Regions from separate parts of the Phytopseudomonas argentinensis genome, predicted to be linked through region 2. Evidence: riboswitches for the same ligand, from Rfam matches in the RefSeq annotation. Region 2 holds a riboswitch; the other holds the start of a gene.

Region 1 (4,403 bases), 1.5 Mb from region 2:
GTTGACCCCCCCCTGGCTGAAGGATCTGTCGAAAACGCCGGCCCACGCCCGCGCCGAAACCCTGGTCGAGCAGCCGATGTTTCGCGACGCGTTTCGCCTGCGCCGCGGCCTGATTCCGGCCAACGGCTTTTACGAATGGCGCGGTGCTGCGCGCAAGAGGCCGTACTGGCTGAGCAGCGAGGAGTCGCTGCTGTATTTCGCCGCGGTCTGGGAGGCCTATCCCGTCGAGGGGCAGGTTTACCTGAGCACGGCGATGATCACCCAGGCGGCCGCGACGCTGCGCCGCCCGTTGGTTCTCAGTGCACACGACAGGCAGCGCTGGCTGGCGGCCGACACACCGCTCGAGGAGCTGCAGGCGCTGCTCGTCGGCAGACCGCAGCCCCTGCGGGAACGGGTATTGAGCAATCTGGTCAATGATCCGAAGCTCGACGGGCCGGAGTGTCTGACGCCTGCCTGAGGCATTGGCCTGTGCTTGAATACGGCAGCCTCAGCAGGCCGCTGAACAACCTAGGCGAGGCAACTGACGCGAGGCTATTTTTAACGACGCGGCGGCAACGTAGGTAGTTTTTCAACAGCCTGCTAGCATACCTCGCTCAATTTCCCAGGGAGCTCCAGCATGAAATCGTCGTTGTCCATTACCACGCTGACCGCGGCACTGCTGCTGGCAGGATGCCAAGCCGTCAACACCACCAGCGGTGGGGCGGTAGGTGTCGAGCGCAAGCAGTACATGTTCAGCGCGCTGTCGACCGATGAGGTCAACCAGATGTACGCCCAGTCCTACCAGGAAACCCTGCAGAAGGCCTCCAGCCAAGGCGTGCTGGACAAGACCAGTGCCGATGCCAAACGCCTGCAGCGTATCGCCGATCGGCTGATCAAGCAGGCGCCGTTGTTCCGCCCGGATTCGGCGCAGTGGCAGTGGGACGTCAACCTGATCAAGAGCCCTGAGCTCAATGCCAACTGCGGCCCCGGCGGCAAGATCATCTTCTACAGCGGCATCATCGAGAAGCTGAAGCTCACCGATGACGAAATCGCTGCGGTCATGGGTCACGAGATCGCCCACGCCCTGCGTGAGCATGGCCGCGAGGCGATGTCCAAGGCCTATGGGCTGAACATGGCCAAGCAGGGCGCTGCCGCGCTGCTGGGCGTGAGCTCGGATCAGATGGCACTGGCCGATGCAGCGGTGAACTACGGCATGACGCTGCCCAACAGCCGCAGCAACGAGAACGAGGCCGACCTGATCGGCCTGGAGCTGGCTGCCCGTGCAGGCTTCAACCCCAACGCGGCGGTCACCCTGTGGGAGAAGATGGCCAAGGCCAGCGAAGGGGCGCCGCCGGAGTTCATGAGCACCCACCCGTCCTCGTCGAGCCGTATCGCCTCGCTGCAGGCAGCCATTCCCAAGGTCATGCCGCTGTATCAGCAGGCCAAGAAAAGCTGATCCTCGCGACTTTGGCAGCCATGAAGCGGGCCGGTTAGCCAACCAGGTAGCTGGTCGTGCTCTGGCCACTCGGGCTTCGTTCGAGGCCGCTGTCTGGATCGGCAGCGGTCTCGAACCGTTCACCAGCCGTTCAGGATCCCGCTCAACAGCATCGCCTGGTAGGCGGCATAGACCGCCAGTGCCGCGAAGGCGATGGCGGCGAGTCGGCGAATCAGGGTGAGCGGCAGGCGGTCGGCGGCGAAGTTGCCGGCCAGCACCACCGGCACGTTGGCGATCAGCATGCCCAGCGTGGTACCGAGCACCACCATGATGAAGTGCGGATACTGGGCGGCGAGCATGACCGTCGCCACCTGGGTCTTGTCACCCATCTCCGCCAGGAAAAAGGCGATCAGCGTGGTCAGGAACGGCCCGTAGCGCTTGAGGTTGGAGCTTTCGTCGTCATCGAGCTTGTCCGGGATCAGCGTCCACAGCGCCACGGCGATAAACGAGGCCGCCAGGATCCAGCTCAGCAGCGCCGGCGATAGCAGGCCTGCTACCCAGTTGCCCACTGCGCCCGCGGCCAGGTGGTTGGCCAGGGTGGCGACCACCATGCCCCAGATGATCGGCCAGGGCCTGCGAAAGCGCGCGGCCAGCAACAGCGCGAGCAGCTGCGTCTTGTCGCCGATTTCCGCCAGGGCAACGATCAGGGTGGGAACGAAAAGAGATTCCAGCATCGAGGTTCCTAAAGGGGCGGGTAGACACGGCTATGACACGTACAGCCTTCCCGCCCCGGGTAAGGTGTTCGTGTCATAGGTCTTGTCAAACCCTGTGCGGCGTTCGAGCCGAACGGCGCCGATCCGTCTGGGCGGATCTTGGGTCGCACGCACCATGGTCAGCCGACCAAGTATGTTGATGCATGCCGGGCGAGCGGGCGCTCGCGGGAGACTACTCCCCTAGGACGCGCGCATTCTGCCCAAACGCCGTTCGTTGGGCAAGGCCTGCGCCGCTGTGCCGCAGGCGCGGGCCTTCACGGGTTGAGCGCCTGGTAGATACGGAAACCATCGGCGTCGGCCAGGGTGTGGCAGGCGCCGATATGTCTTTCGATCAGCGGTGGGTACTTGAGAAAGCGGTTGGCCACCAGGCGGATCTCGCCGCCCTTGCGCAGGTGTTGCGAGGCCTGGCGCAACAGGTCTTCGCTGGCCTGATAGTGGGTATGCACGCCCTGGTGGAAGGGTGGGTTGCTGAGGATGGCGCTCAGCTCGACGGGGGCCGCGGCGATACCATCGCCGCTGATGACATCCGCCTGCAGGCCATTGGCCGCCAGCGTCAGGCGGCTGCTTGCGACGGCGAAGGCATCGACGTCCAGCAGGCTGACCTGGCTGTGCGGATAGCGGCGTTTGAGTACCGCACCGAGCACGCCGGCACCACAACCGAAGTCGAGCAGATGACCGCCTGGCAGCTGATCCAGATGCTTGAGCAGCAGTGCGCTGCCGATATCCAGCCGGCCGTGGCTGAACACCCCTGGCAGGGTGACCACTTCGAGGGGGCCGTCATCGAGCGGCAGGCTGTAGCGCTGGGCCAGCGAGGCGAGAGCGGGTTCTGCAGGCGCCTGAGCCACGCGCACCTGCCACAGCTGGCAGTGGCGCGCGCTGTCGAGTTTGCGCGGCGTGCCGTAGGCGGCCATCTGTTTGGCCGCGCGCTCGACACCGGCGCGCTTTTCGCCAACCAGGTAGAGCAGCTTGCCAGGCAGGCGGGCGGCCAGGGCGTCGAGCAGGTAGGCCGTCAACTCGCGGGATTTGGGCAGGAACAACACCGCCGTCTCGAAACCAGGTGCCGGTGGTGCGACGTCGAAGGTGCTGCGCCCGGCGAAGCGCGCCTCGAGCCTCGCCTGGTCACCGGCGTGCCAACCCCAGCCCGAGGCCTGGGGCAGGTGTGCCAGCAGATCATCGGCCGGCAGGCCCGCGAGCAGGGCGGGGCCAGCGAACAGCTCGGCCTGGCGCAGCAGCACTTCACTTCGCGGATCCATCAGATCTAACCCCGGCAAAAGCGCGAAGGGTAGGGGCCTGGGCCGCAAGCTGCAAGCCCGACGCGCCAGGCGATCAGTTGACCTGGCGTTTGGCCTGCCCGGCGAAGAAGCCCGCCGCGTCTTCCGCCAGTTGGCCAACGATCCGCTGGCGCGCTTCGCGGGCGCCCCAGGCGCTGTGGGGGGTGATGATCAGGCGCGGGATGTCGGCAGCCAGCAGTGGGTTGCCGTCTTTGGGCGGCTCCTGAGTCAGCACGTCGGTCGCCGCGCCGCCGAGCTTGCCCGCGCGCAGGGCATCGGCCAGCGCCTGTTCGTCGATCAGGCCGCCTCGGGCGGTATTGATCACGAAAGCGCCAGGCTTGAGCAAGGCCAGCTCCCGGGCGCCGATCAGGTTGCGGGTCTGTTCGGTCAGCGGGCAGTGCAGGGTGAGGGCATCGACCTGGGCAAGCAGTTCATCCAGCGGCAGGCGATCGGCCCGCGGCGGGCGGCCAGGCAACTGGCCATAGCGCACGCGCATGCCAAAGGCTTCAGCCAGCCTGGCGACGGCGCTACCCAGCTCGCCGTGGCCGAGCAGGCCCAGGGTCTTGCCTTCGAGCTCGACGATGGGGTGGTCGAGCAGACAGAACATCGGCGACTGCTGCCAGCGGCCAGCGTGGATATCGCGCTGATAGTCCGGCAGGCTGGTGGCCAGGGCGAGCAGCAGCGCCAGGGTGTGCTGGGCCACCGAGGGCGTACCGTAACCCTGGCAATTGCACACGGTCACGCCGTGGGCCCGTGCCGCGGCGAGGTCGACGTTGTTGGTGCCAGTGGCCGCGACCAGTATCAGCTCGAGATCGGGACAGGCGGCCAGCACGGCCCCGTCGATCACCGCCTTGTTGCTGATCGCCACACGGGCCCCCTGCAAACGCTCGATGATCTGCGACGGGCTGCTCTGGTCGTGCAGTACCAGTTCGGCGAACGGTTCCC
Region 2 (4,403 bases):
CTTCGCAGTCGGTGGGCATGATGTAGGTGGGGATGTTCAGGTCGTGAAACTGCTTACGCGTACCCACCACACCCTGCTCGCCCACCATCCACTCGAACTGCACCGCCACCAGGCCCGGGCGCTTGCCGATCACCGACTCGAAGCTCGGGTCGTTGTCGGCCAGGCGCGGCACCTTGGCATTCTGCGCCTCGAATTCGGGCAGCACGTGGCTGAACCACAGCGAAGTACCGGCCAGGCGCTCGCCCAGGCCCATGGAATAGAGGATTTCGGTGCCCGCCTGGCCGATGGTCACGGCAGTGCCGGGGCTTTTCGCAAAGGTCAGCGACTGCCCGCAGTTTTCCAGGCTGAGCGGATACTGGGTCGGGCCGGCGGCACAGGTCAGAGAAGACAGACTCAGGGCGGCACCGATGAGGGCAAGGCGTGACACGAACATCCGGGTGATCTCCTAATCAACAAATACGCATAAAGGCAGTGCGTAGGCTGGAGAACACATCACGCCGCGCGGCCACGGCCACGCCTGTCCCTTGCGGGAAGTGATCACGGATGCCCCCTCCCGGACACCCCGCCGGCGGTTCGATTACTGGCGCCTGCCCACCAGAAGCGGAAGCAGACCCATGCCGGCAGGTCTCCTGACTGGTACGTCTGCGCAACGCGGCGGCCTTCCCGGAAGCGATTCCCAGTGACACGAATGCAGCGCTGCTCGATACCTACAGTTGCGGGGGCAGTTCCGTTTGGCCACCCGAGGTGGCGACGGATTCCCTATTAATTCCTCACGGAAACCGGCGCCGGCATCTTAAACGATTAAGTGATCCGCCTGCAGCGCTTTGCCGCCGTTTTACCGTTCACAACACCAGGCCTCTTCAGCCAGAGCCACGCAACGCCCTACGAAAAGCGCCGCCATTATTGTTACAACATAACATTTTGGCAAGCGCATTTAGGCGAGGTTTTCGCGGTGCCCCCGAATCGACGAGCAAGGCTTGTAATGAGAATTAAAATCATCAAGACTGAATGCGTTACTTTATAACGTAGCCAATGGAGCCCCCATGAAACCCGATATCCACCCCACCTATCGCCCTGTCCTGTTTCACGACGTTGCCGCTGACGCCTACTGGCTGATCGGCTCCACGGTCGAGACCGACAAGACGCGCCAGCACAGTGACGGCAACACCTATCCCTATGTCACCCTGGACGTATCCAGTGCATCGCACCCGATCTACACCGGCCAGCAACGCCAGGTCACCAGCGAAGGTCGCGTGGCCGGCTTCAACAAGCGCTTCGCCGGCTTCGCAGGCGCCAAGTCATGAAGGTCGTCGCCTCGCTGAAACAGGCCAAGCTGCGCCATCGCGACTGCCAGATCGTCAAACGTCGCGGACGCATTTACGTGATCTGCAAGACCGAGCCGCGCTTCAAATGCGTACAGGGCCGCCCCAAACCCCAGCGCAAGAACAAGGGCTGAGCGCCTGTATCACCGCCTCGAGGCGCCGCGCACCCTCAGCGAGGGATCACGGCGTCGACGGGGCATTGCGATTGGAAGCTATCGCCGCGGACGAGCTCGCCGCCCTCGGCAGCGGCACTGACAACTCTACGCGCAGCATGGCGAAGCGAATCGCCAGGGCCGCGCCGGACTCCCGACAATAACCATATCCCTCCCTTATCGGCTGGCCTGTTGCCAGGGGTGCCAAGCCGTGGAATGCAGCCAGCACCTGCTACCGTACCTTTACGTCCTGGTCATGCAGCGGGACAGCGCCCGAAAAGTCCAGAGCACCTGAGCCCATTCGACCTTGGCTGCCGGCGGTCTGGCGGCTTACAAGGTGTGGTCATAGAGAATCGCCGCGCCCACGCCGATCAGCACCAGGCCGCCGAGGATTTCCGCCTTGCGGCCGATCGCGGTGCCGATCAGGCGCCCGAGCATCACGCCTATGGTGACCATGGTCATGGTCGCCAGGCCGATGGCCAGCGCCGCGGGCCAGATGTTCACATCGACGAAAGCCAGGCCGACACCCACGGCCAGCGCGTCGATGCTGGTGGCGAATGCCGTGGCGGCCAGCAGCCAGAAGGAATGCGCCGTGGGTTTCTCTCCTGCCTCGTCGGCCTCGGGCTGCAAGCCCGCGTGGATCATGTGGCCGCCGAGTAACAGCAGCAGCGTGAAGGCGATCCAGTGATCCCACTGTTCCACATAGCCAGCCGCGGCCTGGCCGATGAACCAGCCGACCGCCGGCGTGATGGCTTCGATCACGCCGAAGATCAGACCGGTGCGCAGGGCATCGAGAAATCGGGGGTTGTGCAGCGAGGCGCCCTTGCCGACAGCCGCGGCGAAGGCATCGGTGGACATGGCGAAGGCCAGGAAGACAAGAGAAAGGAAACTCACGGTTACGTCTCGGTCGGGCTACGAGTCAATGACCGATACACGCGCCCGACCTCAGGCACGTATCAGTCATTGGTCTCACCAACCGAAAGGTGTTCGTACCACGGCTGCTGCCGAGAATGTTGATACGAACGCTGCCGAGCGAACCCGGAAGCAGGCTACTCCCCAAAGAGGCCCGCACTTTACTCAAAAGCGCAGCGCGAAAAAACCATTTTTTCTACCGGGAAATCAGTCGTTTCGACAGGAAGGTTCGCTACCCGGCCACTGGCTGCGCAGGCAGCGTGCCGATGGGCTGTCTTGCACCGCGGCTAACAGGGGGGCGCAGAGCTCCAGAGGGCGGCTCGGCGGAAGCCGCCATCCGCGACACTCAGCCAGTGACGCTGCCTTTGAACGGGCGCCCGGCGAAATACGTCCACCAGGCTGGCGACGACCATCTCGCCCATACCCGTGGGGGTCTGCATCGTGGCGCTGGCGCGGCTGCGGCACCACCTGCTCGAACTCGAACAGCTCGCCGGGCACCTGGGGCTCGTCGGCGAACACGTCCAGCCCGGCACCGGCGATCTACCCACTGCAGCGCGGCGACGAGGCCAACTGTCCCAGGCGCTTCCGGCAGATCCACGGACTGCCGCCCAGCCAGTTCCGCCGCTAGCAACTGAACCCGGGCACGCCGCCGATTCCGTTTACCGACTCGCTCGCTAGGCGGCGCTGGCTGCCTGGGCGGCACGCAGGCGGCGCACGTAGAGCACGCCCCAGGTCAGCCCCAGCAGTGCCGAGGCCAGCGATCCCAGCAGCACGCCCAGCTTGGCGGCGGCCAGCAGGTTGGCATCGCTGAATGCCAGGTTGGCGATAAATATCGACATGGTGAAGCCGATCCCCGCCAACAGGCCGATCAGGGCCACACCGCCCCAGGACACGTCGGCGGGCAAGCGGCACAGGCCGAGCCTGACCACCAGCCAGCCGACGCTGATAACCCCGACCGGCTTGCCCACCAGCAGCGCGATGGCCACGCCCATCATCACCCAGTGCGAGGTGCTCGACGACAGATCGGTACCACCCAGGCTCACCCCGGCGTTGGCCAGGGCGAACAACGGCATCAGGCCGAAGGTGACCCAGGGGTGCAGTGCCAGTTGCACGCGCACCACCGGCGGCAGTAATTCGCGCTGGGCCAGGCGCAACTCGCGCAGCGCCTGCGCGGCCTCGTTGGAGGCCACCGCCGTGCCGCTGTCGTCCTCCAGCTCGCGGGCGATACGGCCGACGGCATCACGGGGCAGCTCGCGAGTGGGCAGGCACATCACCGGCGTCATCAGGCCGAGAATCACCCCGGCCAGCGTCGGGTGCGCGCCGGTCATCAACAAGCCGCCCCACATCAGCGCACCTGGCAGCACGTAGGCATAGGCCGAGCCGATGCCGATGCGCTGCAGCCCCAGCACGGCCAGTGCACCAACACCGGCCAGGGCAAAGCCGCTGTAGTTGAGGCCGTCGGAATAGAACAGCGCGATCAGGGTCACCGCGATCACGTCGTCGATCACCGCCAGGGTCAGCAGGAAAATGCGCACGCCCGAGGGAATGCCCTTGCCCAGTAACGCCAGCAGGCCAACGGCAAAGGCGATATCGGTCGCCGCTGGAATCGCCCAGCCGTGCAGCCCGGCGCCCTGGTGGTTGAGGCTGGCGTAGATCACTGCCGGCATGATCACGCCGCCGCAGGCGGCAGCAATGGGCAGCGACGCCTGACGCAGATCGGCCAGGGCACCGTCATGCATTTCGCGGCGAATCTCCATGCCGACGATCAGAAAGAACAGGGTCATCAGGCCGTCGTTGATCCAGAAGTGCAGCGATTGGGAAAAACCAAAGCTGCCGAAGCCGAACGACACCGGCGCATGCCAGAGCGCGTGATAGCTGTCGGCGTAGGGCGAATTGGCCCAGATCAGTGCGGCGGCGGTAGCCAAGAGCAGCACCACGCCACTGAAGGCTTCACGATGAAGCAGGTTGCGAATGCAAGCGAAGGCATGCTCAGCCAAACGCTGGGCACGGGGAACAT

Evidence for each region. A riboswitch is a leader RNA that binds a small molecule or an ion and turns the genes downstream of it on or off. The one in region 2 is predicted to bind manganese.
Region 1: it holds a riboswitch for manganese, as region 2 does, so the genes downstream of both, SA190iCDA_RS08115 (TMEM165/GDT1 family protein) here and mntP (manganese efflux pump MntP) in region 2, are expected to answer to the same signal.

Annotation. Positions count from the first base shown of each region.
Region 1 is NZ_CP056087.1:1,844,519-1,848,921, forward strand. Features, by position in the region: gene SA190iCDA_RS08105 (SOS response-associated peptidase) at 1-457, shown strand, start outside; gene SA190iCDA_RS08110 (M48 family metallopeptidase) at 617-1,435, shown strand; gene SA190iCDA_RS08115 (TMEM165/GDT1 family protein) at 1,555-2,145, opposite strand; yybP-ykoY riboswitch at 2,237-2,383, opposite strand; gene SA190iCDA_RS08120 (class I SAM-dependent methyltransferase) at 2,442-3,440, opposite strand; gene SA190iCDA_RS08125 (2-hydroxyacid dehydrogenase) at 3,514-4,403, opposite strand, start outside.
Region 2 is NZ_CP056087.1:3,341,985-3,346,387, forward strand. Features, by position in the region: gene SA190iCDA_RS14905 (ABC transporter substrate-binding protein) at 1-433, opposite strand, end outside; cobalamin riboswitch at 602-799, opposite strand; gene SA190iCDA_RS14910 (type B 50S ribosomal protein L31) at 1,044-1,304, shown strand; gene ykgO (type B 50S ribosomal protein L36) at 1,301-1,456, shown strand; gene mntP (manganese efflux pump MntP) at 1,805-2,332, opposite strand; yybP-ykoY riboswitch at 2,373-2,539, opposite strand; partial or broken gene SA190iCDA_RS14925 (2-hydroxyacid dehydrogenase) at 2,733-2,926, opposite strand; gene nhaA (Na+/H+ antiporter NhaA) at 3,061-4,403, opposite strand, start outside.